Regions from separate parts of the Herbaspirillum sp. WKF16 genome, predicted to be linked through region 1. Evidence: predicted binding sites of a transcription regulator. Region 1 holds the regulator's gene; each other region holds the start of a gene.
The links. Region 1 encodes sigma-54, which starts transcription at its own class of promoters, with help from an activator protein. Its sites were predicted from a motif close to TGGCANGNAANCTGCTTT; they were not measured.

Region 1 (9,905 bases):
CTCGACCTGGTGTTCAACAATGCCGGCATCTTCGCGCCGCCGGTCTCGCTGGAGGAGTTGAGCGTGGAGCAGTGGAAGTCGGCGGTGGACATCAACCTGACCGGGGTCTTCCTGTGCACCCAGGAGGCCTTCCGCATCATGAAGGACCAGACGCCGCGCGGCGGGCGCATCATCAACAACGGTTCGATCTCGGCCCACGCGCCGCGCCCGTATTCGGCCTCGTACACTGCCACCAAGCACGCCATCACCGGCCTGACCAAGGCCACCTCGCTGGATGGCCGCGCCTACGATATCGCCTGCGGCCAGATCGACATCGGCAACGCCGCCACCGACATGACCACGCTGATGAAGAAGGGCACGCTGCAGGCCGACATGTCCACCAAGGTTGAGCCGACGATGGATGCCGAACACGTGGCCCGCGCCATCCTCTACATGGACAGCTTGCCGTTGGACGCCAACGTGCAGTTCATGACGGTGATGGCGACCAAGATGCCGTTCATCGGGCGCGGTTGACCTGGCGTGCAAGGTCAATGAGGGACGAAAAAAAACACGCCTCGGCGTGTTTTTTTTATGACGGCTTCAAACCTTGCCACTCCGGCGTCAGCTGGTGCCCGATGTCGAACAGGTCCAGCACCCGTCCCAGCGTATGGTCCACCATCTCTTCCAGCGATTGCGGCCGATGGTAGAAGCCCGGCAGCGGCGGGAAGATCACGCCGCCCATTTCGGTGACGGCGGTCATGTTGCGCAGGTGAGCCAGGTTGAAGGGCGTCTCGCGCACCATCAGCACCAGGCGGCGGCGCTCTTTCAGCACCACGTCGGCGGCGCGCGTGATCAGGTTGTCGGACAGGCCATGGGCCACCGACGCCAGCGTCTTCATCGAGCAAGGGGCGACGATCATGCCGGCCGAGGCGAACGAGCCGCTGGCGATCGAGGCGCCGACGTCGCGTGCGTTATGCACCACGTCGGCCAGCGCTTCGACGTCCTTGCGGCCGAGTTCGAGTTCCTGGTGGAGATTGAGTACGCCGGCGTCCGACACCAGCAGGTGCGTCTCGACCTGCGCATGGCCGCGCAGGTGCTGCAGCAGCCGCACGCCGTAGATCGCGCCCGTCGCGCCGGTAATGGCGATGATCAGGCGCTGGCGCGGCATGCGGTGCGGAGGGGGAGAGTCAATGAAACAGGGGCGGGAAATCAGCCCTTGATCAGGGTCTGCAATTCGCCGGAAGAGTACATCTCGTTCATGATGTCCGAGCCGCCGATGAACTCACCCTTGACGTACAGCTGGGGAATGGTGGGCCAGTTCGAGTATTCCTTGATGCCCTGGCGCACGTCCGGGCTTTCCAGCACATTCACGGTCACGATGTTCTCGGCGCCGCTGGCCTTGAGCAGCTGGATGGCCTTGCCCGAGAAACCGCATTGCGGGAATTGCGCGGTGCCCTTCATGAACAGCACGACGGGATTTTGGGTGACGGTTTCTTTGATCCAGGATTGGACGTCGCTCATGGCTATGCCTTAAAAAATGGGTTGATTGCCGACATTATAGGGAAAAGCCGGCATTCGCGTTTGAAAGCGGGGCGCGCCGGCGCATCTTCGCACGTCCTTGTTGCCTGCTGGACAGTGGAGGGCAAGGGCGGCTTCTGCTTGCTTCAATTCCAAGATTGGGGCGCGGGAGCTGCCTTCAAGAAGGGGCTGCCAATGTCGCGCATGACCGGCGCGAACTTGCGGCTCGCCACATATTATTTAAATCGTTTGCAACATCTCCTGGCGGCGATCGCACGAGAAATTGCGTGGCGGAAATGAAAAAGGGCGCTTGCGCGCCCTTTCCTCGTGATGGCGGATCCAGGTCCGCGTTTGCCGCGCCTTATGCGCCGGCCGCGCCAGCCGCCTCAGCCGTGTCTTCCGGCAGGCGCTTGGCCATGGAATGGTGCTCCTGCAGCCGGTCCTTGTGCTTGATGACCTGGCGGTCGAGCTTGTCGATCAGCGCGTCGATCGCCGCGTACAGGTCGTGGGCGATGCTCTCCGCGTGCAGATCCTTCCCCTTGATGTGGACGTTGATTTCCGCCTTTTGGCGCTTTTCCTTCTCTGTCAGTTTGTCTACGCTCAGGATGACGCTGACGTCGATCACATTGTCGAAATGGCGCTTGATCCGTGCCAGCTTGCTCTGCACGTATTCCCGGATGGCGGGGGTCAGTTCGAGGTGATGTCCACTGATGGTCAGATTCATACAACACTCCTATCGTGAAGTCACTGGAGGTTCGTGCACCTCATCCGATACACCGGATAGCACAGCGTTTGTGTCTAAGGGCATGGACTGATGCCTGAACACAGCGACGGCTGCAAAGTACTACAGAAAAACTGAGAAAGCTCAGAGGGATTTGCGGAGATTTACCGGCGGAATTTTCAGCACTTCGCGGTATTTTGCGACGGTACGTCGCGCGACCACCATGCCTTGTTCTGCCAGCATATCCGCAATCTTGCTATCGGATAATGGGGTCTGGGGGTTTTCTGCTCCTATCAACTGTTTGATCAGCGCCCGGATCGCAGTGGAGGATGCTTCGCCTCCGGTTTCCGTCGCGACGTGGCTGCCGAAGAAGTATTTCAACTCGAACATGCCATGTGGCGTCAGCATGTATTTCTGAGTTGTCACGCGAGAGATTGTGCTCTCGTGTAGACCCAGTGTATCAGCAATTTCACGCAGCACAAGGGGCCGCATGGCGACAGCGCCATGCGAAAAGAAGTTTCTTTGACGTTCGACAATTGCCTGTGCGACTCGCAAAATCGTATCGAAGCGCTGCCGCATGTTTTTGATCAGCCACTTGGCTTCCTGCAGCTGTGACGTGAGGGAAACTTCGCCTTTGGACTGCTTCAGCGCGCTGGCGTACATCGCATTGACGCGCAGCTTGGGCATCACGTCATGGTTCAGCAGCACCTGCCAGCCGTTCTTTGTTTGCCTGACAATCACGTCCGGCACCACGTAGTCGGAGGCGTCGCGCGCGAATTCCGCGCCCGGGTGCGGGCGGCATTGGCGGATCACGGCCTGCGCCTCGCGCAGGTCTTCGTCGTCGCAGTCGAGCGCCTTCTTGATCTTGTTGAAGTCGCGCTGGGCGAACAGCGGCAGGTAATCCTCGACGATCTTCAGCGCCAGCCGGCGTGTCACGAAGGCCACCTTGGGCATGCGCCGGATCTGCAGCGCCAGGCATTCGCTGGGGCTGCGCGCGCCGACGCCGGCCGGGTCCAGGCTCTGCAGCAGCTTGAGCGAGATCGAGAGCTCATCGAGGTCGACGCCCAGTTCTTCGGGCAGGCGCGAGAGGATGTCTTCCAGCGGCTCTTCCAGGTAACCGCTGTCGTCGAGCGCGTCGGTCAGCAGTTCCAGCAGCGCGCGGTCGCGCAGCGTGCGCGCGGTGAGGCGGATCTGCTCCAGCAGGTGTTCGCGCAGGGTGATCTCGTGCGCTTCGAGCTGCGGCCGGGCGTCTTCGTCGTCGGAAGACTTGCCGTTGCGCGCGACGTCGTCGAAGCTCCAGTCGGACTCGCCGCTGACGCTGTTGTCGGGCGTGTTGTCCTGGTGCTCGAAGTTGGCCTCGCCGTCGCCGCCGGGCGCAGCCGGTTCGGCCGCGGCCTCGCCGGCGGTCTCGGCGACGCCGGAGGAGGGCGTCGCCGAGATCGCGCCGTCGGCCAAGAGGCGCACCGAGTTGTCGAGCGCATCGTCGAGGCGCTCGAGCAGCGGATTGTCGGAGAGGATCTGTTCCAGTTCCTGGTGCAGTTCCAGCGTCGACAGTTGCAGCAGCCTGATCGACTGCTGCAATTGCGGCGTCAATGCCAGGTGCTGCGAGGTGCGTAACTGGAGCGACTGTTTCATCTGGCGTTCAGGAAGCCGCGTGGCCGGCTGTGGTTGCGTTCTTGCGTGTGGGGTGGTGCAGTGTCGCGGTCTGGCGCCGCGCTCACATGCGGAAGTGTTCGCCCAGGTAGACGCGTCGCACCGATTCGTTGGCGATGATGTCGTCCGGGCTGCCGCTGGCCAGCACCGTTCCCTGGTTGATGATGTAGGCGCGGTCGCAGATGCCCAGCGTCTCGCGCACGTTGTGGTCGGTGATCAGCACGCCGATGCCGCGCTCCTTCAGGAAGCGCACGATGCGCTGGATCTCGATCACGGCGATCGGGTCGATACCGGCGAAGGGCTCGTCCAGCAGCACGAAGCGCGGGTCGGTGGCCAGCGCGCGGGCGATCTCGACGCGGCGGCGTTCGCCGCCCGACAGCGACAGCGCCTGGCTGTCGCGCAGCTTCTCGATCTGCAGCTCGTGCAACAGGTTGTTCAGGCGGCCCTCGATCTCGTCGCGCGACAATGGCTTGCCGTTTTCGCGGCGCAGTTCCAGCACCGCGCGGATGTTGTCTTCCACCGAGAGCTTGCGGAACACCGAGGCTTCCTGCGGCAGGTAGGACAGGCCCAGCGTGGCGCGCTGGTGGATCGGCAGGCGCGAGATGGCGGCGCCGTCCAGGTCGATCTCGCCGCCGTCGGACGGCACCAGGCCGACGATCATGTAGAACGAGGTGGTCTTGCCGGCGCCGTTGGGCCCCAGCAGGCCGACCACTTCGCCGCTCTTGACTTCCATCGACACGTCGCGCACCACCTGGCGCGCGCCATAGCTTTTCTTCAGTCCGCGGACGACCAGCGAGCTCACCATCTTATTGGCCCTTCCCGGGCTGGGCCGGTTGCGCGGGTTGCGGTTGCGGCGCCGCTTGCGCCGGCGGCGGGTTCTTCGGCTGGATCACCGCGGTGATGCGGCCGGCCCCAGGCTTGCTCTCGCCGCTGGCGGAGTTGTTGACCGAATAGAACTCGGCGCGGCTGTCGTAGGAGATGAACTCGCCGTTGACCTCGTCGGTGACGCGCTTGCCGTCCATGCGCTGGATGTGGGCGCGGTTGAACAGCTTGGAAATCTCGGTCTGTTCGGAGTATTCAATGCGCTCGGCCTGGCCTTCGATCCACAGGTCAGGGCCGCCGTCGCGCTTCTGGCGGAAGCTGGCCAGCGCACCTTGCGCGGCATACAGCACCGCGTATTCGTAGCCGTACTGGTCGGTGGTCAGCACCACGCGGCCGGCCTTGATCAGCAGCGTGCCGCGCGTGAGCACCACATTGCCGGTGAAGGTCTTCACCTGGCGTACATCGTCGTACACCATCTGGTCGGCCTCGATATTGGTCGGCTTGGTGGTGTCGGCCTTCTCGGCGCGCGCCACGCCGCATGCGGCGGCCAACAGCAACAGCGGCAATAAGAATGAGCGTTTCATAGATTCCTGTCTGGTCGGGTCTGTTCGATCTTGTTGTAATGGAGGCTCAGCGTTTTTTCGGCGCCGGTTCGTAGTGGCCGCGCACGTTGCCGAACAACTGCACCACCTGCGTGGCGTTGTTGGCGGTCATGCCCACCCCGGAGAGGCGGGTGGTGCCCATGGTCATCACCACCGGCTTGTCGGTCTTGACCACTTCGTCGTCCGGCAGCAGCAACAGGTATTCCGACACCAAGTGCATTGGGTCGCGTCCATTGGCCGCGCCGCGGATGGCGTTGGCGTTGCCGTACATGTGGATCTTGCTCTGGTCGTCGGTCACGCGGGCGGTGTCCGAATACAACTCCATCGGCGGCTTTTCCTTGTCCAGGCTGTGCACCACCGGCTTGGTGATTTCAAAGGAATCGTCGGCGGGGAAGTGGACCATCTTGAGGCCGGCCACGTCGTAGCGCGGCAGCCCGGTCGGCCCCAGCTTCACGTAGCTGAAGTTTTCCAGGTAGTAGTCGGGTTTGCTGCGCGGTCGCTCGACCAGTTGCCGGTCGCCGTCGGTGCGCAATACCTGCAGCACCCAGAAGCTGCCCAGCGCCAGCGCGACCAGCGTCACCAGGATCACGCCCAGGCGGATGCGTGCGGCCGCGCGTTCGCCGCTGCGGTTGCTCATGCCAGGTACGGCGCCAGCGCCGCCTCGTAGTTGCCCTGCGCGGCCAGCACCAGGTCGCAGACTTCGCGCACCGCGCCGTTGCCGCCGGTGGCCGTGGTCACGTAATCGCTGCGCAGCTTGACCTCGCGGTGGCCGTTGGCCACGCAGGCCTTGAAGCCGACGCGCGTGAGCACCGGCAGGTCGATGACATCGTCGCCCAGGTAGCCGCAGTCGGCGGCCGCAAGGCCGGTGTGCTGCAGCAGCTGTTCGAAGGCCTGGCGCTTGTCGTGCACGCCCTGGAACACGTGGGCGATGCCCAGGTCCTTGGCCCGGCGCAGCACGAACGGCGACTGGCGCGCGGTGATGATGGCCGCAGCCGTGCCGAACTGCTGCATCATCTTGATGCCGTGGCCGTCCAGCGCGTTGAAGCGTTTCACCGACTCGCCGTCTTCGCCATAGAACAGACCGCCGTCGGTCAGCACGCCGTCGACGTCGAAGATCATCAGCCGCGTCGTCGCGGCCCTGGCCAGGACGGCGGCGTCGAAGGTGCTGGCGAACGGGCTGGCGGGCGCGGCTGTCATCAGATCACCTTGGCGCGGGTCAGGTCGTGGATGTGCAGCGCGCCGGTCAGCACGCCCTGCGCATCGGTCACCAGCAACTGGTTGATGCGGAATTCTTCCATCAGCTGCACGGCGTCCACCGCCAGCTGGTCCTGGTTCACGGTGCGCGGGCCGGCATGCATGACGTCGGCGATGGAGAACTTGCTGAAATCGTGGCCGCGTTCCAGCAGGCGGCGCAGGTCGCCGTCGGTGAACACGCCGATCGGGCGGAAGTCATCGTCGACCACCGCGGTCATGGCCATGCCCTTGCGCGTGATTTCCATCAGCGCGGCCGACAGCGAGACATCGGGGCGCACCGCCGGGATCGCCTCGCCGCTGCGCATGACGTCGCGCACGTGGGTCAGCAGGCGGCGGCCGAGCGCGCCGCCCGGGTGGGAGCGCGCGAAATCTTCTTCCATGAAGCCGCGCGCGTCCAGCAGCGACACCGCCAGCGCGTCGCCCATGGCCAGCGTGGCCGTGGTGCTGGCCGTGGGCGCCAGGTTCAGGGTACAGGCTTCCTTGTCCACCCCGACGTTGAGGTGCACGGCCGACATCTTCGCCAGGCTCGATTCGTCATTGCCGGTCATGCCGATGATGACCGCTCCCATGCGCTTGACGATGGGGACGATGGCCAGCAGCTCGGCGGTTTCGCCGGAGTTGGAAATGGCGATGAAGACGTCTTTCGGCGTCACCATGCCGAGGTCGCCATGGGCGGCTTCGGCCGGATGCATGAACAGCGAAGGGGTGCCGGTGGAGGCCAGGGTCGCGGCGATCTTGCGGCCGATGTGGCCGGACTTGCCGATGCCCGAGACCACCGCGCGGCCGCGGCATTCCATCAAGAGACGTACGGCCTGGGCCAGCGGTTCGGTGCTGTCGTCGGACAGGCGGTTTTTCAGCGCGAGGATGGCATCGGCTTCGATCTGCAGGGTCTGGCGCGCCAGTTCGATGGCGCGGCGGGCGTCCCCGGCCGAAAAAGATGCGGGCGTGGTTTTGTCATCGGTTACACTCATAACCGAAGTATAAACGAATTAGCAAAGCAAAAAACTTGCCAGATGTAAGGGAGTGCCCGATTGACGAGCGGGCGATGCTGCCCGGCGTTGCGCCGCAGCACGACGGCGATGGAGGGATTCGCGGGCCTGTCCGGCGTCGCCCGGTTGCGCCGCAACCAGTGGCGCATCCCACGGGCATGTTTCTCGCTTTGCGGATGCGAACCGGTTCAGCCCACCCCATATAACAAGCAGCGAATCATCCATACATGTTTTCCGGACTGGAACTGACCCTCTTCCTGCTGGCCGCGGCGGTGTTCGGCGTGGTCGCCTTCCGCATGATGCACCTGCCGCCCATGCTGGGCTACCTGGTGGTGGGCATCGTGATCGGCCCGCACGGCCTGGGATTCGCAGAAGACAACGAAACCACGCATGCCCTGGCCGAGTTCGGCGTGGTGTTCCTGATGTTCTCCATCGGCCTGGAGTTCTCGCTCAACAAGCTCTCGGCGATGCGCCACATCGTCTTCGGGCTGGGCGTGGCGCAGGTCGTCGCCACCATCGCCGTGACCATGGTGTTCGGCTGGCTGGTGGCCTGGTATCTGCCGCAGGTCGCCGCCATCAGCTGGCAGGGCGCCTTCGCGCTGGGCGGCGCGCTCACCATGTCGTCCACCGCCATCGTCTCCAAGCTGCTTACCGAACGGCTCGAACTGGAGACCGAACACGGCCGCCGCATCCTCGGCGTGCTGCTGTTCCAGGATCTGGCGCTGGTGCCGCTGCTGATCGTGGTGCCGGCGCTGGCCAACAATTCCGGCAACCTGATGGTCACGCTGGGCTGGGCCGTGGCCAAGGCCATGGTGGTGCTGGCGCTGCTGCTGTTCTTCGGTCACAAGCTCATGCGCGGCTGGTTCAAGATCGTGGTCAAGCGCCGCTCGCAGGAACTGTTCATGCTGAACCTCCTGCTGATCACCCTGGGCGCGGCCTGGATCACCGAGAAGGCCGGCCTGTCGCTGGCGCTGGGCGCCTTCATCGCCGGCATGCTCATTTCCGAGACCGAGTTCAAGCACCAGGTGGAAGAAGACATCAAGTCCTTCCGCGACGTGCTGCTGGGCCTGTTCTTCATCACCATCGGCATGCTGCTCAACGTGCGCACCCTGATCGACCACTGGTTCATGGTGCTGCTCCTGCTGACCGGGCCGGTGCTGCTCAAGTTCGGCCTGATCGCGGCGCTGGCGCGGCTGTTCGGCTCGGGCACCGGCGTCGCCCTGCGCACCGGCCTGGCGCTGGCGCAGGCCGGCGAGTTCGGCTTCGTGCTGCTCAACCAGGCGGGCGCGCTCAAGCTGATCGACCCCCTGCTGATCCAAGCGATCCTGGCGGCGATGGTGCTGTCGATGCTGGTCGCGCCTTTCATCCTGGCCAAGTCCGACGCCATCGTCATGAAGCTGTCGGCCAACGAGTGGATGCTGCAATCGCTGGCGCTGACCCAGTTGGCCACGCGCACCATGAGCGTGCAGAAGCACGTGATCATCGCCGGTTTCGGGCGCAGCGGCCAGAGCCTGGCGCGCCTGCTGGAGGAGGAGAGCATCGCCTACCACGCGCTGGAGCTCGACCCCGAGCTGGTGCAGGACGCGCGCAGCGGCGGCGCCAATGTCTCCTACGGCGACGCCGCGCGCCGCGAAAGCCTGGTGGCCGCGGGCATCCACCGCGCCGCGGCCCTGGTGGTGACCTACGCCAGCACGCCTTCCGCGCTCAAGGTGCTGCATCACGCCGCCGAGCTGGAGCCCGAGCTGCCGGTGATCGTGCGCAGCTACGACGACGCCGACCTCGACAAGCTGCTCGCCGCCGGCGCCACCGAGGTCGTGCCGGAGTCGCTCGAAGGCAGCCTGATGCTGGCTTCGCACGCGCTGGTGATGCTGGGCGTGCCGCTGCGGCGCGTGGTGCATCGCGTGCAGGATGCGCGCGACGAGCGTTACGCCTCGCTGCGCGGCTACTTCCATGGCGCTTCCGACGCCGATGACGATGGCGAAGGCATGAACGTGCGCCTGCAGTCGGTGACCCTGATCGACGGCGCCAGCGCCATCGGCCGCACGCTCTCCGAGCTGGAGCTGCAACAGCAATGCGGCGCCGAGGTCGCCATGCTCCGGCGCGGCAAGCTGCGCGTGGCGGCGGCCGAAGACACGCTGCTCATGGCCGGCGACATCGTCGTACTGCGCGGCAGTTCCGAGAACATCCTGCGGGCGGAAAAGCGCCTGCTCAGCAAATAACCGGCGGACCAAACCAGCCGCAACGCAATGGACCTGATCGAACGCATCGCCTCCATCATCCTGCCGGTGTTCGCCATCATCGCCATGGGTTACGGCTACGCCCGCTGGCGCGGCGAGGTGGTGCGCATGGACATGGCCTCGGTCAATC
Region 2 (9,905 bases), 2.4 Mb from region 1:
CGGACTGCTCGATGTCGGTTTCGCGCAGGCTCTCGTCGAGCGCGCGGCGGATCAGTTCGACTGCCTTGTCGACGTCGAAGGGCTTGGCCAGGTATTCGAAGGCGCCGCCCTGGAAGGCCGAGACCGCCGAGTCGAGGTCGGAGAAAGCGGTGATGATGATGACCGGGATGCCGGGATGCTTGGCCTTGATGGTCTGCAGCAGCTCCAGGCCCGAGGCGCCCGGCATGCGGATGTCGGAGACCAGGACTTGCGGCGTGCCCGACTGCAGGGCGGCCATGGCATCGCGTGCGCTGGAAAAACTCTGCGTGGCGAGATTTTCTCGGGCCAGGGCTTTTTCGAGTACCCAGCGTATCGATTCGTCGTCGTCAACAATCCAGATTGGCTTCATAAATAACTTTTTCCTGCGTTGGTCATGCTGTTGATGCTTCCGCGGCGGCGGCGCTTTCGGCGCCGTGCCGCGCCCCCGATGACGGGCTGTTCCCCATCACGCCGGTTTTTGGCGCGCTGCCTGCGGCCATCGGCTCACGGCAGCGGTATAAGTATTCTGAAATCGGTGCAGCCCGGCCGGCTGTCGCACTCGATCACACCCATGTGCTGGTGGACGAAGGTTTGCGCCAGCGTCAGCCCCAGCCCGCTGCCTCCCTCGCGTCCGGATACCAGCGGATAGAAGATCCGTTCCTGGATATCCGGAGGGATGCCCGGACCGTTATCGATGATATGCAAGTCTAGTGCCAGCCTGTATCGGACCTTGGACAGCGTCACCTGGCGCGACACGCGCGTACGCAGGATCAGCTCGCCGTCGCCGGCGCGGATGCGCTCGGCCAGGGCTTGCGCGGCGTTGTGCACGATGTTGAGCACGGCCTGGATCAGCTGTTCCTTGTCGCCGCGGAATTCCGGAATGGAGAGGTCGTAGTCGCGCTTGATCGCCAGGCCCTGCGGGAACTCGGCCATGACCAGGCTGCGCACGCGCTCGCACACCTCGTGGATGTTGACGTCGCCCACGATGTGCGGATGGCGGTGCGGCGCCAGCAGGCGGTCGACCAGGGTCTGCAGGCGATCGGCCTCCTTGATGATGACCTGGGTGTATTCGCGCAGCTCCTTCAGGTGACGCTCGGGCAGCTCCAGCTCCAGCAGTTGCGCGGCGCCGCGGATGCCGCCCAGCGGGTTCTTGATCTCGTGCGCCAGGTTGCGGATGAGCTCCTTGTTGGCCTGGCTCTGGTCGAACATGCGCTCTTCGCGGTCCAGCTTGAGTTGCTGGACGTTCTCGCGCAGCTCCAGCAGCACCGGCATGTCGGGACTGTCCAGCGGCGTGACGATAGTGTGCACCTGCAGCGGCTCGCGGTTGGCGCGCTCCAGCACCAGGTCCAGCCGCTTGTCGGCGAACTGGTGCTCGATGGCCTGGTAGAACAGCGCAGAGAGCTCCTTGCCGTTGAGGAACAGCTCCGACAGCTTCTGCTGCGACAGCACCTTGAACGAGCTCTCCAGCAGGTTCTCGGCGGCCGCATTGGCGTAGACGATGCCGCCCTGGGCATCGAGAATGATCACCGCCGAGGCCAGCAGGTCGAGGCCGTCGAGCGAGGGGAAATTTATCTTCATCCGAATATCGCAGGTCCTGAAAATCGTTGTCGCGGCCGGCGTCGCCGGCCGCATGTCGTCATGCCCTTCTCTAGCAAGTTTCGGGCAAGGCCTGACGCCTTGACAGCTCAGCGCTCCAGCTGCCGTTCCAGCGCCTCCACCTGCGCCCGGCCGGCGGCGATCGCGGTCTCCAGGGCGGCGCTGCGCTCCTGGTATCGGGCGTAGTTGCGTTCGTCGCCGCGCCGCTCGGGCCGGCCGCCGTTGTATTCGCGCTTCAGCGCGTCCAGCCTTCGGCGTTCGCTCGCCAAACGAACGCGCAACGCGGCCTTCCCGTCATCGCGCGCGCCCTTCTCCGGCGATGTCGCCGCCGCTGCAGCCGCCTTGCCGGCGCCGATCATGCCGATGGGCGCCGGCGCGATCTTGCGGCAATCCGCTGCCGAAGCATGGTCGCGGTATTCGGGCGCGGCGCCGCCCGCGCACACATACAGGTCGGCCGCATGCGCCGCCAACGCGCCGGCCAGCAGGGTCGCCGCCATTGTTCCGTTCAGCCATCTCATCGCAACCTCCACAAACTCTTCTCCGGTATGACCGAAGGGCTTGCGTTGCGGCTGCGCATAAACAAAAAGGGGAAGCAAGCTTCCCCTTTTTTTCAGACACTCATTCGATTACAGCGAGTAGTACATATCGAATTCGATCGGATGCGTGGTCATGCGGAAGCGTTGGACTTCCTGCATCTTCAGGTCGATGTAAGCGTCGATCATGCTGTCGGTGAAGACGCCGCCGCGGGTCAGGAACTCGCGATCCTTGTTCAGGTTGTCCAGCGCTTCATCCAGCGAGGAGCACACGGTCGGGATCAGCTTGTCTTCTTCCGGCGGCAGGTGGTACAGGTCCTTGGTGGCGGCTTCGCCCGGGTGGATCTTGTTCTGCACGCCGTCCAGGCCTGCCATCAGCAGCGCTGCGAAGCACAGGTACGGGTTGGCCAGGGGATCCGGGAAACGGGTTTCGATACGGCGGCCCTTCGGGTTCGCCACGTGCGGGATACGGATCGAAGCCGAGCGGTTGCGTGCCGAGTAGGCCAGCTTGACCGGTGCTTCAAAGCCGGGAACCAGACGCTTGTACGAGTTGGTGCCGGGGTTGGTGATCGCGTTGAGCGCCTTGGCGTGCTTGATGATGCCGCCGATGTAGTACAGCGCGAATTCCGACAGGCCGGCGTAGCCGTCGCCTGCGAACAGGTTCTTGCCATCCTTCCACACGGATTGGTGCACGTGCATGCCCGAACCGTTGTCGCCGACCAAAGGCTTCGGCATGAAGGTTGCGGTCTTGCCGTAGGTGTGGGCGACGTTCCAGATCACGTACTTCATGGTCTGGGTCCAGTCGGCGCGCTCGACCAGGGTCGAGAACTTGGTGCCCAGCTCGTTCTGGCCGGCGCCGGCCACTTCGTGGTGGTGCACTTCGACGGGGATGCCCAGGGATTCGATGATCAGGGACATTTCCGAACGCATGTCCTGGAAGCTGTCGACCGGGGGAACCGGGAAGTAGCCGCCCTTGACGGTCGGACGATGGCCGGAGTTGCCGCCTTCGATCTTCTCGCCGGTGCTCCAGGAAGCTTCTTCGGAATCGATCTTGACGAAGGAGCCGGACATGTCCGCGCCCCAGCGCACGCCGTCGAAGATGAAGAATTCAGGTTCCGGGCCGAAGTAGGCGGTGTCGCCCAGGCCGGTCGACTTCAGGTAGGCTTCAGCGCGCTTGGCGATGGAACGCGGGTCGCGGTCGTAGCCCTTGCCGTCGGACGGCTCGATCACGTCACACTGCATGAACAGCGTGGTTTCTTCCATGAACGGGTCGATGTTGGCGGTATTCGGGTCCGGGATCAGCAGCATGTCGGAGGCTTCGATGCCCTTCCAGCCGGCAATCGACGAGCCGTCGAAGGCGTGACCGGATTCGAACTTGTCGATGTCGAAATGCGAAACAGGCACGGTCACGTGCTGTTCCTTGCCACGGGTGTCAGCGAAACGGAAGTCGACAAACTTGACTTCGTTGTCCTTCACCATCTTCAAAACCTCTGCGGCCGTCCTTGCCATGCGAATCTCCTAAAACGAGGAAGTAGTATAAATTTGGATGTTGAGCCGTTTTCTGCGACTGGATCTTTGCATTTGATACAACGGTCTTGCGCCGAACTCAGTCGCGGATGATAGCAGATTCCATGCCACCGGCCTTTGACGGGCGCAGGCGATGGAATATTTTAGGGAGTGCAAGGCGGACGGCCGTTCCCTTGAGTGCATACCGACGTCACATATGCATTATTTTAGTGCATAACATCAAAAATGCACCATTTAAATGCACCAATTATGTGCGAACCAAGTTGCGCACCATTGATGTGCACTTCGCCCTCGAAATGAGCGTATGCATGCGCCAAAAAGGAATTTGTTGATTTTCTGAAATTGGTTTCAAATTTATATCTTTTAGCCCTTATCGTTTTCCTGCATCCTGTTTTTACCCGGCCAAGGGCCATCGACCAGACAACGAGCACGCCATGACTACCGAACAAATCCTCTCCACCGCCGGCCAACGCGCCCAGGATGGGCAACTCCCCTACCGCGGCGCGGTCACCCCGCGCGAAGCCTTCGCCTTGATCCAGGGCAACCCGGCGATCAAGCTGGTGGACGTGCGTACCAAGGCCGAACGCGACTGGGTCGGCATGGTGCAGATCCCCGCCGATCAGCACCTCTTCGTGCAATGGAACCTCTACCCGGAGGGCAAACCCAATCCGCTGTTCCTGGAACAGCTGAAGCAAGCCGCCGGCCCCGATGAGGTGCTGCTGTTCCTGTGCCGCTCGGGCGTGCGCTCCAAGCACGCGGCCAAGCTCGCCACCGAAAACGGCTACCGCAATTGCTTCGACATCGTGGAAGGCTTCGAGGGCAACAAGGACGCCGAGGGGCATCGCAAGACGATCGAGGGCTGGTGCAAGACCGGCTTGCCGTGGGTAGGCGCGTGATTCACCCGCAGAACATCCGCCGGTAAGAAGAAAGCCCGGTGGCAGCCGGGCTTTTTCATTCATGCGCATCCGCTTGGGCTTACGCCTGCAGCGCAGCCTCCAGCGCTGCGATCAGGGCATCGATGGCCATGAGATCGGTCGCGCCCTCGCGCGCTGCCGCTTCGATGCGCTCCAGTTGCAAGACCGTTTGCGCACGTCCCAGGATCAGGGCCGCGCCCTTCATGCGGTGCGCCAGGCGCCTCAGCGCAGCCAGGTCGGCGGCTTCACGCGCGCTGCGCATGTCGGCAAGATCCTGCAGCGATGTGGCGTGGAACAGCGCGTCCAGATCCGTCGCCTCCTCGGATTGCCGGTCGTTGCCGCCGGCAAGCGGCGCGCCGGCTTCGTGGTCGCACCACAGCAAGAGCAACTTCCTGAGTTCCTCCGGCGGCAGGGGCTTGCCAAGGATGCCGTCCATGCCGCTGTCCAGGCACAGGCGCACATGGGCGGCATCCGCTTCGGCGGAGATGCCGATCAGAGGCGTATAGCCGTCGGCGCCGTCGCCCTCCCGCGCGCGCACCTGGCGCGCCACCTCATAGCCGTTCACGTCGGGCAGGTAGCAATCCAGCAGCACCATCTGGTATTGCCGCGCCTCAAGCGCCGCCAGCGCGGAACGGCCGTCCTCGGCGTACTCTGCCCGGCAGCCGAGCCGGCCCAGCTGCCGCCCTATCATGACCCGGCTGGTGGCCGAATCGTCGACCACCAGGATCCATGGACCTTGCGTCTTCATGGCCGCCCTTCCTTTTCATGACTGATGGCCCCGTCCGCGAGGCCGCGCTGCAGGTTCGCCAGCGGGCCCCGCATCTTGAACAGCTCGCTGTCGTTGCGCACGCCCAGCTTGCGCAACGCGGCCTGCTTCTGGCCGCTGATGGTCTTCACGCTACGGGAGAATTTAGCGGCGATCTGCGTGACGCTCATACCGTCCAGGCAGCAGCGCAAGACTTCCTGCTCGCGTGGCGACAACGCCGCGCCATGCGCCGGCGAGCCGTCCGGTGCAAGGACGGCCCCGGCCTGCGGAGGGCCGCTTGCCACCTGCCGGATGACCTGGACCAATTCGCCCAGTTCGCGCGACTTGCCGACGAAACCGGCGGCGCCGGCCTTCAACGCCAGCGCCGTCGTGGCCGGATTGTCATGGGACGACGACACCAGTATCCGGCTGTCCGGAAACCGCACCCTGAGCGCGCGGATCAGGTTCAGGCCGTCGATGTCGTTGCAACCCAGCGCGTAATCGATGAGCAGCACGTCGGCCGGCGTGCTGCGCAGCGCCGCCATCATTTCCCTGCTGGCGGAGAACATGCCCACGACCTGGAAGTCGGGCTCTTCCGCCAGGCGCGCGGCGAGCCCGTAGCGCACTACCGCGTGATCGTCCAGCAGCGCGATACGCACCCTGGTGACCGATGTCCATGTGCTCATGGATTTCCTTTATTGATTGATGCCCCGGGAGGCCTTGACGTTCCGGCATCACTGAGGGATGCCGCCCTGCACGGCGGCCTTTGCGGCCGCCGCCTTCCTGTGTTCGCATTCGGCGCGAGCTGACATGCCGCTGACACGCAGGCCAACCGATCTTTCTTGTGGCGCATTGCCAACCGCCGCGCGTCCACCGACGTTATACCTGCGGCACCCTGCCGTTGGTGCATTACATTTCCTTACAGCCCAAACGAGTCGCTATATTCATACTGGCTCGATAAATTTCGATCGCGAGGCGTCGATGCGACTTGCCCGTATTCCCTTCGCCGCACGTCTTGCCGCGCTGGCGCTGCTCACCTGCGCCGCCGCCGCGAATGCCGCGGAAACGCCGGCCGGAGCCCCCTTGAGCGAGCGGGAGCGTGCGCTGCATGTGCTCGACCGCCTGGCCTACGGGCCTCGTCCCGGCGACCTGGAACAGGTCGAGAAGATGGGCGCCAGGCGCTACGTCGAGCAGCAGCTGCATCCCGAGCGCATCACCCTGCCGCCGGATCTGCAGGCGCGCCTGGCGGCCCTGCCAGCCTTGCAGATGACGCCCTCGCAGCTATTCGTCGAGTACGGCCCGCCCTCGATCGACCGCAGCGCCTCGAAGGAGGAAAAGCAGGCCGCGCGCCAGCGCGCCGGCCGCGAGCTGACGCCGCAATTCCACCAGGCCCGCCTGCTGCAGGCCACCGAGAGCCCGCGCCAGCTGGAAGAAGTGATGACCGAATTCTGGGCCAACCACTTCAACGTCTTCGAAGGCAAGGAGTGGGTGCGCTACTGGGTCGGCGACTATGAGAAGAACGCCATCCGCCCCCATGCGCTGGGCAGCTTCCGCGAACTGCTGGGCGCGGTCGCGCATCATCCCGCCATGCTCTACTACCTCGACAACTGGCTCTCCAGCGGCGCCGGCACGCCGGGCGCGCGCGGCCGCTTCAAGGGCCTCAACGAGAACTATGCGCGCGAGCTGATGGAGCTGCACACCCTGGGCGTGGACGGCGGCTACCAACAGGCCGACGTGGTCGCGCTGGCGCGCATCCTGTCGGGCTGGACCATCGATGTCGACGCCATGAAGGCCGGCGCCGCGCCCTTCGCCTTCAACGCCAGGCGGCACGATGACGCGCCCAAGGTCTTCCTCGGCCAAGCGCTGGCCGCGCGCGGCGACCAGGAGGGCGAGGCGGCGCTGGACATCCTGGCCAGCCAGCCCGCGACGGCGCGCTTCATCTCGACCCAACTGGCGCAATACTTCGTCGCCGACCAGCCCGACCCGGCGCTGGTGCGACAACTGTCGCAGAAGTTCCTGGCCACCCGCGGCGACATCCGCGCGGTGCTGCAGACGCTGTTCGACAGCCGGCAGTTCTGGGCGCGCGCCAACTACCAGAGCCAGTTCAAGACGCCCTACCAGTTCGTGGTGTCGTCCCTGCGCGCCACCGCCACGCCGGTGCTGAACCCGCGGCCGGTCAACGGCGCGCTGGCGCAGTTCGGCATGCCGCTGTATGGCTGGCTCACGCCCGAGGGCTACAAGTATTCGCAAGAGGCCTGGCTGAACCCCGACGCCCTGCTGCGCCGGATCAACTTCGCGGGCGGCCTGGCCAGCGGCAAGTCGCCCATCGCCCGCGCCGAGGGCGAGGCGCCGCCGTCCAATGCCGATGCGAGAGCGACCGACCCGAGGCAACTGCTCGGCACGCTGGGACCGGCCATCGGCGCGAACGCCGCCGCCACGATACAGGCGGCGCCGGCCAATCTCCAGGCTGGCTTGATCCTGGGCAGCCCCGACTTCATGAAACGCTGACCACAGGGACCGACATGAACCGCCGCGACTTCATCCGCTATCTCGGCGCCGCAGGCAGCGGCGCCATCCTGGTGCCGATCGGCCTGTCCGGCTGCGCCGTGGCGCCTACCGGCGATAAGAGCATCAGCCGCGCCACCGCCGCGCCCGGCCCCGCCAGGCTGGCCTACGGCTCGCCCAGGGCGCGCCCGCACGCCGACGGCGACGGCGCCCCGCGCATGGTGGTGGTGTTCCTGCGCGGCGCCGTGGACGGTTTGAACGTGGTGGTGCCGCACGGCGACCCCGAGTACTATCGCGCGCGGCCCACCATCGCGGTGGCGCGTCCCGGGCAACCCGACGGCGCCATCGACCTGACCGGCTATTTCGGATTGCATCCGGCGCTGCATCCCCTGATGCCCTACTGGGAGGGCGGCCAGCTTGCCTTCGTGCATGCGTCCGGCTCCCCCGACGCCTCGCGCTCGCACTTCGAGGCGCAGGACTACATGGAGACCGGCACGCCCGGCCGGCACAACACGCGCGACGGCTGGATGAACCGCCTGATGGGATATCTGCCGCCGTCGGAGTCGCCCCTGCAGGCGCTCTCCCTGGGCGACGCCACGCCGCGCATCCTGAGCGGCGGCAACGTGGTGGCCAACCTGCAGACCGGTCGCGCCGCCGCCCGCCCCGGGCTGATCGACCAGCCGCGCGTGATGCAGGCCTTCGCGCCGCTGTACGGCGGCGACGACCCGATCGCCAGGGCTTATCGCGACGGCATCGCCGCCCGCAAGGAACTGATGGCCGAGATCAACAGCCAGGAACAGCAGGCGGCCAACAACGGCGCGCCGCTGCCCAACGGCCTGGCGCTGGACACCGCGCGCCTGGGCCGGCTGATGCGCAGCGATCCGCGCATCCGCCTGTCCTTCCTCGCGGTGGGCGGCTGGGACACGCACATCAACCAGGGCAACGGCGCCGGCCAGCTGTCGAACCGTCTCGCGCCGCTGGCCAACGGCTTGGCGACGCTGGCGCGCGAGCTCGGCCCGGCCTTCAACGACACGGTGATCGTGGTGGTCTCGGAATTCGGTCGCACCTTCCGCGAGAACGGCAACGGCGGCACCGATCACGGGCATGGCAACGCCATGTGGCTGCTGGGCGGCAACCTGCGCGGCGGCAAGATCTACGGACAATGGCCGGGCCTGGACCAGGCCAACCTGAACGAAGGCCGCGACCTTGCCGTCACCACCGACTTCCGCGCGGTGCTGTCGTCGCTGGCCGAGCGGCACATGCGCATCCGGGATCGGGAGCTGGAAAAGATTTTCCCGCAGTTCGCACCAGGGACGCGGGCGATGCTGGATCTGTTGATCTGAACAAGAAGGTTTGCCGCGTTCGGCCCACGCCAATTGGGCGTGAAAACCGCCGCCGGCTCCCGGCTTGCGCCGGGGTGACGGAAGATGACCTACTCGGCCTCGACGATCCAGGCCGCCTGGATCGCTTCCAGGATCCGCTCGCCCGAGCGGTTGGGATCGTCGTCGAAACCGTCCAGCTCCATCACCCAGCGATGCAGGTCGGTGAAGCGGATGGTCTTGGGATCGATGTTGGGAAATTTATCGTACAGCTCCTCGGCGATCTGCTGGGTATCGGTCCATTTCATGGTCGGCTCCTCTCGGTCCTGGCAGCGATCCTTGCGGCGAAGGGATCAGTGGTTTTCGGAAGCGTGGTTGATCGTGTACTTGGGAATCTCGACGGTGAGGTCATCCTCGCCCAGCACCACCTGGCACGACAGGCGCGACGTCGCTTCCAGGCCCCAGGCCATGTCCAGCAGATCCTCTTCCTTGTCGGTGGGATCGCCGAGCGTATTGAAGCCTTCGCGGATCACCACGTGGCAGGTAGTACAGGCGCAGGATTTCTCGCAGGCGTGCTCGATGTCGACGTCGCTGTCGAGCATGGCGTCGCACAGGGTCTTGCCGGCCGGCGCGTCGATCACGGCGCCGTCGGGGCACAGTACCGGATGGGGAAGGATGACGATCTGAGGCATAGGTTGCTTTCGGTGATTCTGATATTCGGTTGGTGGCGCCGCGGCGCCGATTACGC
Region 3 (9,905 bases), 160 kb from region 1:
CCGCCGGACGCGGCCGGCGCGGGCCTGGCCACCGGCAAGTTCACGGTCAAGGAATTCTTCAACCACCTGGTGCCCAAGTCGGTGGCCGAGGCCATGGCGCAGAACGAGATCCTGCAGATCGTGGTGTTCTCCATGTTCTTCGGCATCGCGCTGGCCGCGCTGGGCGAGCGCGGCAAGAACCTGCTGGCGGTGGTGGACGACCTGTCGCACGCCATGCTCAAGATCACCGGCTACGTAATGAAATTCGCGCCGGTCGCGGTGTTCGCGGCGATGGCCGCCACCGTCGCCGTCAACGGCCTGGACATCCTGGTCAGCTTCGCGGTCTTCATGCGCGACTTCTACCTGTCGCTGGTGCTGCTGTGGGTGCTGCTGATCGCCGCCGGCTTCGTGTTCCTCAAGAAGCGCATCTTCCACCTGCTGGCGCTGATCAAGGAAGCCTTCCTGCTGGCGTTCGCCACGGCCAGTTCGGAAGCGGCCTATCCCAAGTTGCTCGACGCGCTGGACCGCTTCGGCGTCAAGCGCAAGATCTCCAGCTTCGTCATGCCGATGGGTTACTCCTTCAACCTCGACGGCTCGATGATCTACTGCACCTTCGCCACGCTGTTCATCGCCCAGGCCTACGGCATCCACATGCCGTTGTCCACCCAGATCACCATGATGCTGGTGCTGATGCTGACCTCCAAGGGCATCGCCGGCGTGCCGCGCGCCTCGCTGGTGGTGATCGCCGCCACGCTGCACCAGTTCAATATCCCGGAAGCGGGCCTCCTGGTGATCCTGGGCATCGACACCTTCCTCGACATGGGGCGCTCCGCCACCAACGCCGTGGGCAACTCGATCGCCTCGGCGGTGGTGGCCAAGTGGGAAGGCGGCCTGCTGTCGGAAGAGGAGGCGCGGGTCGCGGAGCAGACGATCGAGCGCGAAGCGGAAATGAAACTGCACGCCTGACGCGTTCGGCAGGCAATGAGAAAAGGAGCATGCCGGGCAACCGGCCTGCTCCTTTTGTCTTTGTCGCGCGGGAAAGCGGCAGCGGGGAGGGCGATCAGGCCGGAACGGCCTCGCGCACCTTCGCCGGGATCCACTCCTGCAGCGTGATCTCGATGGTGATGAAGGAGAGATTGGCGCCGCGCACGAAACGGCCGGCGAAGATCTTGCCGTCGGTGTCGGCCACCACGCCCTGCAGCGGATTGGGGTTGGACTTGCCGTCCGAGAAACCGATCTCGCCGAACACGTTCAGGATCTCCACGCCGGGGCCGTTGATTTCCATGCGGCGCAGGCCGGTCGGGGTCGAGTATTGCAGGTGGGCGTCGATCAGGCTGCCGATGGCGCCGCGCACGATGGCGGTCTGCATGCCGTGCTGGCGGCACAGGGCTTCCACGCTCTCGGTCATGTCCTGGTTGGGTTTCAGGCGGGCCATGACCAGCTTGCCCAGGGTGCCTTCTTCTACCTGGATGTTGTCGTCTGTCTCGTTGATATTGGTATTGGCTAGGTTCGTCATCATGATTCCATGGGTGTCGGATGCAATAGACTGAAGTGCGTCTCTTCATCGCTGTTGACGACGAAGGCGCCTCGGGAAAACAGGCAAAGGCGGATGATGAGCGGATCGTCGCCCACTTCCACCGTATCAAGCAGCAGATGGCCGCCGTGGATGGCGCCATCGCCATCGATGAAACCGGAATGGCAATGCAATAATACCTTTCCTTCAGGGTTCTGGCCCACCGTGATGGCGCCGGTCACGAAAGTGATCGCGCCCTCCAGCACATGCGGCGGGCCGTAGTCATACGGGCGGTTCTTGTCCCGGGTGTTTTCGATGCGATGGTAGTGCAGGCGGCGCGCGGTGCCGCCGCACATGCGGCCCACCCCGCCGCGCTGGCCGTAGCGCGCAAGCACGCGGCGCAAGGCTTCGCCCACCATGGTGCCCGGGGCCAGCGTGATGCGCAGTTCCTCGGCCGGGTCGGCCTCCAGGTCCAGCGTGCGCGGATAGCTCTGCTGGCCTGCGTGCAGGAATTTGCGCACCTCGACGAAGCCGGTGCTGTCGCCCGCGGGTTTGCTCGAGAGTTTCATAGGCGGTAGTCTCCTTTCTCTTCGAGCAGGGCCTTGATCTGCTTCTTGACGATCTTGCCGTAGCCCGACTTGGGCATGGTTTCCCAGAACACGAAGCGGCGCGGCCACTTGTACTTGCCGATGCGTTCCTCCAGGTGCGCCAGCAGCGCCTCGCCGCCGGCCTGCTGGCCGGGTTTGCAGACGATCACCGCCAGGCCGCTCTCGCCCCACTTGGGATCGGGCACGCCCAGCACCGCCACTTCCGACACCGCCGGGTGGGTCAGCAGCGCTTCCTCGATCTCGCGCGGATAGACGTTGGAGCCGCCCGAGATGTACATGTCGGAAGAGCGGCCGGTGATGTAGAGGAAGCCGTCCTGGTCCACGTGGCCGAGGTCGCCGGTATGGAACCAGTCATGCTTGAAGGCCTTGGCGTTGGCGTCGGGGTTGTTGTGGTAGCCCATGAACACCGCCGGGCCGCGCACGCAGATCTCGCCGGTCTCGAACGGCGCCAGCTTCTTGCCGCTGTCGTCCAGGATGGCGATCTCCATGCCGGTGCGCGGCATGCCGCAGGTGCCCACGCGCGCCTGCGGATGGGCGTCGTCCTCGAAGTGCATGTAGGGCGGCAGGAAGGTGATGTTGCCGGTCACTTCGCCCAGGCCGTAGTACTGCACCAATACGCGGCCCAGCTTCTTGAGCGCATACACCTGGTCGGCGCGGTACATCGGCGCGCCGGCGTAGATCACGTGCTTCAGCGAGGAGTGGTCGTAGCGGTCGACCGATTCATCCTCCACCAGGATCTTGACGATGGTGGGCACGGTGAACATGTTGTCCACCTTGTATTTCTCGACCAGTTGCCAGGCTTCTTCCACCACCAGGCGTTCCGACGACAGCAGGATGCTGGCCGCGCCGCGCGCGGTGTTGATCACCGCGTGGATGCCGGCGCCATGCGACAGCGGCGCCACCACCAGCGAGCGTGACAGATGGTTCAGCCCCGGCATCAGGTCGGCCAGGTGGTTGGTCACGACGAAGGCCATCTGGCCGTGCGAGAGCATGCCGGCCTTGGGGTGGCCGGTGGTGCCGGAGGTGTAGAAGAACCACATCGGGTCTTCGTAGTCGACCTCGACCTCGTCGAAGGGACGGCCGCCGGCTTCTGCCACCAGGGCCTCGAAGTCCAGTTCGCCCGGACGCGGATCGGCCAGCGCGATCACGTGTTCCAGCACCGGCGAGGCGGCCTTGACGGCGTCGACATAGTTGCCGAAGCCCTGGTCGTAGACCATGACGCAAGCGCCGCTGGACTGGCCCAGGTAGGCCGCCTCGGGCGGCGTGATGCGGAAGTTGGTCGGAACCCAGACCATGCCCAGCTTGAACGCCGCCCAGGCGCTCTCGAAGATCTGCTGGTTGTTGCGCGAATGGACCAGCATCTTCTCGCCCTTCTTCACGCCGCGCTTGGCCAGCGCGTGGGCGAGGGCATCCACGCGGTCGTTGATCTGCTTCCAGGTGATGACCCTGTCGTCACCGTTGGCGCCGCCGCGGCTGAGGATCAGGCCGGGCTCGTCGGGAAAGCGGCGCGCCACGTCGGATAGCAGGCGGCCCAGGTTCATGACTTTCTTTAACATCGTCTCACTCGTTCTAATTGAAATTGGCGTTGCTTTTCTTGTCTTGTTGCGTTGATGCCGAGGTGCTGCAGGCCGCCCGCCGGGTGCGGCGGGCGGGAAGTGCGTGGAGCGATCAGTGGATGCGTTCCAGGATGCTGACGTAGTTGGCCACCGCCGCGCCGCCCATGTTGAACACGCCGGCGTACCTGGCGTTGGCGATCTGCATGTCGCCGGCGTCATGCGCGGCCTGCATCGCCGCCATCACGTGCATCGACACGCCGGTGGCGCCCACCGGGTGGCCCTTGGATTTCAGGCCGCCCGAAGGATTGACGGGCAGCTTGCCGTCCTTGGCGGTGATGCCCTCGGCGATCACGCGCGCGCCCTGGCCGTGCGGCGCCAGGCCCATCGCCTCGTATTCCAGCAGTTCGGCGACGGTGAAGCAGTCGTGGGTTTCCACCAGCGACAGGTCGCCCAGCGACAGACGGGCGTTGCCCAGCGCCTGCTTCCAGGCCAGCTCTGCGGCCTCGAAGCGGGTGGCGTCGCGGCGCGACAGGGGCAGGTAGTCGTTGACGTGCACCGCCGCGCGGAACTGCACGGCGCGCGGCATGGACCGGGCGGCATCGGCGGCGCTGATCACCATGGCGGCGGCGCCGTCGGAGACCAGCGAGCAGTCGGTGCGCTTCAGTGGGCCGGCCACGTACGGGTTCTTGTCGGACACGTTGCGGCAGAAATCGAAACCGAAGTCGCGGCGCATGTGGGCGTACGGATTGGACATGCCGTTCTTGTGGTTCTTGGCGGCGATCATCGCCAGCGCGTCGGACTGGTCGCCGAAGCGGTCGAAGTAGCTCTGCGCGATCTTGCCGAACACGCCGGCGAAGCCGCCGGGGATGCCGGCCTCTTCCTTGGCGTAGCAGGCCTTGAGCAGCACCTCGCCGACCTGCGGCGTGGCCAGCTCGGTCATCTTCTCGAAGCCGATCACCAGCACGTGCTTCGACTCGCCGGCCTTGATCGATTGCAGGCCCGAATGGATCGCGGCCGAGCCGGTGGCGCAGGCGTTCTCCAGGCGCACGGCCGGCTTGAAGCGCAGCTGCGGCAGGCTGTTGAACACCAGCGAAGAGGGGAAGTCCTGGTACAGGAAGCCGGCGTTGAAGGTGCCGACGTGGACGGAATCGATGTCTTCCGGTTGCAGGCCGGCGTGCTCGATGGCGGCCTTGGCGACCTGGCCGATCAGCACTTCGGGATCGATGCCGTCAAGCTTGCCGAATTGGGAATGATGCCAGCCGGTAATGCAGGGTGCGGATGCAGAAGCAGTCATGTTGTAGGTCCTTGTAAGACTAGTCGATGGAACGCATCTCTTGCAGGTCATGCAAGTTAAAGCGTCATGCGCTCCGGTTCACGCCAGGGCAATATGCAAAATCGGTGCCACGCGCGGCACGCGCATGCGGTGCGCTGGTCGCTCGCATGCGCAGGCTGTCGCATGGACCGCCGGCGGTTGGCCGGCAGCGGTATTGCCCGTCTCCTGCGAGGCCGGCGCAAAGCCGCGCCGGTTCTCGCGTTTTCATGGTTTTACTTATAGTTGCTGCAGGGTCTCGATGCTGTCGGCGCTGGCGTGGCCGTGGCCGACGCACTCAAGATATCACGACTTTACGTTAACGTAAGTCATTGCGCCGCAGCATGGAATCGTCCGCTGCGGCCGGGTGTACACCTGTCGTCCGGTGCGACACCGATGCGACACTTGTGCGACAGGTGTCGCATCAATTCCCATCAAATAAATTGTCGCGGGAGCGGCCCGCGCCCTTGTACAGGGCCGCCCTTATCGCAGAGAATACAGGCGCAATGCCGGCGACAGGGAGGAGACGCCCGCGGCGCCGACGACCGGTCGGCGGCTTGGCATCCAAATTGCTCTGTCGTGGCACAGGCAGTGTTGAAAACAACGGGAAGCCCCGGGTTCAGCAATTTTCATATAACTACAAACAGGAGATAAACAGATGGGACATCCCACTGGCAAGATCACGCGCCGTTCTTTTCTGAAGACCGCATCGGTGGCCTCGGCCGCCGCCGCCACCGGCCTGTACGGGACTTCCGCCCACGCCGCCGAATTCACTTTCAAGTACGCCAACAACCTGCCGGTGTCGCACCCGATGAACGTGCGCGCCAAGGAGATGGCGGCCAAGATCGCGGCCGATTCCAAGGGCCGCATCGAACTGCAGCTGTACCCCAACAACCAGCTGGGCACCGATACCGACATGCTGTCGCAGGTGCGCGCCGGCGCGATCGATTTCTTCACGCTGTCGCCGCTGATCCTGGGCACCCTGGTGCCGGCCGCGCAGATCTCCGGCATCGGCTTCGCCTTCAAGGACTACGACCAGGTCTGGGCCGCCATGGACGGCGAGCTGGGCGTGCACGTGCGCAAGCAGATCGAATCCAAGTCGACCCTGTTCGCCTTTGAAAAGATCTGGGACAACGGCTACCGCCAGATCACCAACAGCACCAGGCCGATCAAGAGCGCCGACGACCTGAAGGGCATGAAGCTGCGCGTGCCGCCGAGCCCGCTGTGGACCTCGATGTTCCGCGCCGTCGAATCGGCCCCGACCTCGATCAACTTCGCCGAAGTCTATTCGGCGCTGCAGACCAAGATCGTCGAAGGCCAGGAGAACCCGCTGGCGATCATCTCCACCGCCAAGCTGTACGAAGTGCAGAAGTATTGCTCCATCACCAACCACATGTGGGACGGTTTCTGGTTCCTGGGCAACAAGAAGTCCTTCGAGAAGCTGCCCAAGGACCTGCAGGACGTCATGACCCGCGCCATCAATGAAGCCGGCATCAACCAGCGCGCCGACGTGCGCAAGCTCAACGACTCGCTGGTGGGCGAGATGAAGGGCAAGGGCCTGGCCTTCAACGACATCGACGCCGACTCCTTCCGCGCCAAGCTGCGCAGCGCCGGCTTCTATGCCGAGTGGAAGAAGAAGTTCGGCGACGAGCCCTGGGCCCTGCTGGAAAAGTACACCGGCAAGCTGGCCTAAACGTCCGGGAGGTTGATGATGGAAGCTGCAATGAGTTACCGCGAGCCGGTAAACATGAACCCGGCCGCGCGCGCGCTGGTGGCGTTGAACCGCATGGTGATGCATGTGGTCGGCGCCGTCGCCGCCGCGCTGGTCGTGGCCGAGACGGTGGTGCTGTTGACCGGCGTCATTTACCGCTACGCGCTGCACGACCCGCTGGTCTGGTCCGATGAACTGGCTTCGATCCTGTTCATCTGGCTCTCCATGCTGGGCGCCGTGCTGGCGCTGGATCGCGGGGAGCACATGCGGCTGACCGCCATCATCAACAAATGTTCGGAGAAGGGCCGCGTCTGGCTGGAAACGGTCGCGGCCCTGGTGGTCTGCATCTTCGTGCTGATGGTGATCCACCCCGCGGTGGATCACTCGGTGGAACAGATGGCGATCACCACGCCGGCCCTGGAAATCCCTGACGGATTGCGCGCCGCGGCCCTGCCGGTGGGCGCCATCCTGATGCTGCTGGCGGCGGTCTCGCGCATGGCGGCGGTGACCAGCCTGCGCCTCCTGCTCTCGGCGCTGGCGGTGGTGGCGGTGATCGGCGGCGGCCTCTGGCTGGCCAAGCCGGCGCTGCTGGCCATGGGCAACTACAACCTGATCATCTTCTTCGTGCTGCTGATCGGCGTGTGCGTGGCCGGCGGCATTCCCATCGCCTTCGCCTTCGGCACGGCGACCATGGCCTACCTCGCGCTGGCCACCAGCGCGCCGCTGATGATCGTGGTCAGCCGCATGGACGAGGGCATGTCCAGCCTGATCCTGCTGTCGGTGCCGCTGTTCGTGCTGCTGGGCTCGCTGCTGGAAATGTCGGGCCTGGCCAAGACGCTGATCGATTTCATGGCCTCGCTGCTGGGCCACGTGCGCGGCGGCCTGCAATATGTGCTGCTGGGCGCGATGTTCCTGGTCTCGGGCATCTCCGGCTCGAAGGCGGCCGACATGGCCGCGATCGCCCCGGCGCTGTTCCCGGAGATGAAGAAGCGCGGCTCCAAGCCCGAAGAACTGGTGGCGCTGCTCTCGTCCTCGGGCGCCATGACCGAAACCATTCCGCCCAGCCTGGTGCTGATCACCATCGGCGCGGTCTGCAGCGTGTCGATCACGGCGCTGTTCATCGGCGGCCTGATGCCGGCGGCCATCGCCACCATCGCCATCGCCGTGGTGTGCTGGATGCGCGCCCGCCGCGAACCGATGCCCGACGTCAAGCGCGCGCCGATGTCGCTGATCGTCAAGACCATGATCGCCGCCATTCCGGCGCTGGCGCTGCCGATGCTGATCCGCGTGGCGGTCATCGAAGGCGTGGCCACGGCCACTGAAGTGGCGACCATCGGCGTGGCCTACACCATCGTGGTCGGCCTGGTGATGCACCTGTTCATGAGGCACCTCAATTTCAAGCGCCTCTATCCGATGCTGATCGAATCGGCCGCGCTCTCGGGCGCCATCCTGCTGATCATCGGCATGGCCACCTCGATGGCCTGGGCGCTGACGCAGTCCGGCTTCTCGGCCAAGCTGGTGGCCCTGATGCAGGGCGTGCCGGGCGGCGGCGTGGGCTTCCTGCTGATCACCATCGTCATCTTCATCGTGCTGGGCAGCCTGCTGGAAGGCATCCCCGCGATCGTCCTGTTCGGCCCGCTGCTGTTCCCGGTGGCGCGCTCGCTGGGCGTGCACGACGTGCACTACGCCATGGTGGTGATCCTGGCCATGGGCATCGGCCTGTTCGCGCCGCCCTTCGGCGTCGGCTTCTATGCCGCCTGCGCGATCGGCAAGGTATCACCCGACGGCGTGTTCAACCGCGTGTGGGGCTATCTCGCCGCGCTGGTGATCGCGCTCTTGGTGGTGGCCTTCGTGCCATGGATTTCCATCGGCTTCCTCTGACCTCTTCATCCAAGTCACTCCGAGGCAGATCACCGACAAGGTAACGACTTAAAAAAACGGCGGCCCCATTCCCCCCCATCCCCGGGGCCGCCATCATCCACGGAGACAACATGAATCAAAGCGATAGCGGCGCCCGCGTGGCGTTCGTGACGGGCGGAGCCATGGGCATCGGCGCCAGCATCTGCGAGCAACTGGCGGCCAAGGGCTACACCATCCTGGTGGCCGACATCAACCTGGAAGCGGCGGCCAAGACCGCCGACGCGCTGGTCGCGGGCGGCCACAAGGCGGCGCCGGTGCAGATCGACCTCGGCAATCCCGAGTCCATCGCCCGCGCCTTCGCCGAGGTCGAGAAGGACTACGGCCGCTGCGACGTGCTGGTCAACAATGCCGGCATCGCCAAGACCTATCCCTTCCTCGATTTCCCGATCGACAACTGGCTGCAGACCATGAACATCAACGTCACCGGCGTGATGGTGGCGGGGCAGCTGGCGGCGCGCCTGATGGTGAAGAACGGCTGGGGCCGGATCGTCAACATCTCCTCCATCTCCGGCATCCGCGCCGGCGCCGGCCGCACCGCCTACGGCACCTCGAAGTCGGCGGTGATCGGCCTGACGCGCCAGATGGCCATCGAGCTGGCCCAGCACGGCATCACCGTCAACAGCGTGGCGCCGGGACCGGTCGATACGCCCATGACCCAGGCCATCCACTCGGAAGAAACGCGCCAGAGCTACTACCGGCTGGTGCCGATGCGCCGCTACGGCAGCACCGACGAGATCGCCGCCGCCGTCAGCTTCCTGGCCTCGGACGAAGCGTCCTACATCACCGGCCACGTGATCCCGGTCGACGGCGGATTCGTCGCCGGCGGCGTGCTGGACATCTGATACCGACAACGCATAGAAGCAGAGGAGACAGACATGCAGAAACTGATGGAAGACAAGGTCATCATCGTCACCGGCGCCGGCTCGGTGGGCGAGGGTTGGGGCAACGGCAAGGCCGCCGCCGCGCTGTATGCGCGCGAGGGCGGACGGGTGCTGGCGGTGGATCGCAGCATCGAGGCGGCCAGGGAGACCCAGGCGATCATCCGTAGCGAAGGCGGCGTGTGCGAGGTGATCGCGGCCGACGTATCGAAGACGGAAGACGTAAAGGCGATCGCCGCGGCGGCGATGGATCATTTCGGCCGGGTCGACGTGCTGCACAACAACGTCGGCATCGCCGAGACCGGCGGCCCGGTCGAGACCACCGAGGAGAGCTGGAACCGCCTGGTGGCGGTGAACCAGACCAGCCTGTTCCTGACGCACAAGTACGTGCTGCCCATCATGGAGCGGCAGAAGAAGGGCGCGATCGTGAA

Region 2: the regulator sigma-54 is predicted to act here: its motif matches at 3,767-3,784, upstream of glnA (type I glutamate--ammonia ligase).
Region 3: the regulator sigma-54 is predicted to act here: its motif matches at 5,043-5,060, upstream of Herbaro_RS17875 (acetyl-CoA acetyltransferase).

What each region holds. Positions count from the first base shown of each region.
Region 1 covers NZ_CP118632.1:4,113,207-4,123,111, reverse strand. Annotated here, with positions in the region: gene Herbaro_RS18610 (SDR family oxidoreductase) at 1-513, shown strand, start outside; gene Herbaro_RS18605 (UbiX family flavin prenyltransferase) at 569-1,147, opposite strand; gene grxD (Grx4 family monothiol glutaredoxin) at 1,189-1,500, opposite strand; gene Herbaro_RS18595 (hypothetical protein) at 1,486-1,797, shown strand; gene hpf (ribosome hibernation-promoting factor, HPF/YfiA family) at 1,859-2,221, opposite strand; gene Herbaro_RS18585 (RNA polymerase factor sigma-54) at 2,363-3,853, opposite strand; gene lptB (LPS export ABC transporter ATP-binding protein) at 3,936-4,676, opposite strand; gene lptA (lipopolysaccharide transport periplasmic protein LptA) at 4,678-5,277, opposite strand; gene lptC (LPS export ABC transporter periplasmic protein LptC) at 5,324-5,932, opposite strand; gene Herbaro_RS18565 (KdsC family phosphatase) at 5,929-6,492, opposite strand; gene Herbaro_RS18560 (KpsF/GutQ family sugar-phosphate isomerase) at 6,492-7,520, opposite strand; gene Herbaro_RS18555 (monovalent cation:proton antiporter family protein) at 7,766-9,757, shown strand; gene Herbaro_RS18550 (AEC family transporter) at 9,785-9,905, shown strand, end outside.
Region 2 covers NZ_CP118632.1:1,677,355-1,687,259, reverse strand. Annotated here, with positions in the region: gene ntrC (nitrogen regulation protein NR(I)) at 1-388, opposite strand, end outside; gene glnL (nitrogen regulation protein NR(II)) at 523-1,596, opposite strand; gene Herbaro_RS07525 (DUF4124 domain-containing protein) at 1,704-2,111, opposite strand; gene glnA (type I glutamate--ammonia ligase) at 2,241-3,656, opposite strand; gene Herbaro_RS07515 (rhodanese-like domain-containing protein) at 4,109-4,570, shown strand; gene Herbaro_RS07510 (response regulator) at 4,650-5,336, opposite strand; gene Herbaro_RS07505 (response regulator) at 5,333-6,019, opposite strand; gene Herbaro_RS07500 (DUF1800 domain-containing protein) at 6,315-7,841, shown strand; gene Herbaro_RS07495 (DUF1501 domain-containing protein) at 7,856-9,181, shown strand; gene iscX (Fe-S cluster assembly protein IscX) at 9,271-9,465, opposite strand; gene fdx (ISC system 2Fe-2S type ferredoxin) at 9,511-9,849, opposite strand; gene hscA (Fe-S protein assembly chaperone HscA) at 9,900-9,905, opposite strand, start outside.
Region 3 covers NZ_CP118632.1:3,953,490-3,963,394, reverse strand. Annotated here, with positions in the region: gene Herbaro_RS17895 (dicarboxylate/amino acid:cation symporter) at 1-945, shown strand, start outside; gene Herbaro_RS17890 (PPC domain-containing DNA-binding protein) at 1,040-1,498, opposite strand; gene Herbaro_RS17885 (PCC domain-containing protein) at 1,495-2,061, opposite strand; gene Herbaro_RS17880 (acyl-CoA synthetase) at 2,058-3,674, opposite strand; gene Herbaro_RS17875 (acetyl-CoA acetyltransferase) at 3,769-4,950, opposite strand; gene Herbaro_RS17870 (TRAP transporter substrate-binding protein) at 5,624-6,658, shown strand; gene Herbaro_RS17865 (TRAP transporter large permease) at 6,674-8,557, shown strand; gene Herbaro_RS17860 (SDR family NAD(P)-dependent oxidoreductase) at 8,668-9,438, shown strand; gene Herbaro_RS17855 (SDR family NAD(P)-dependent oxidoreductase) at 9,472-9,905, shown strand, end outside.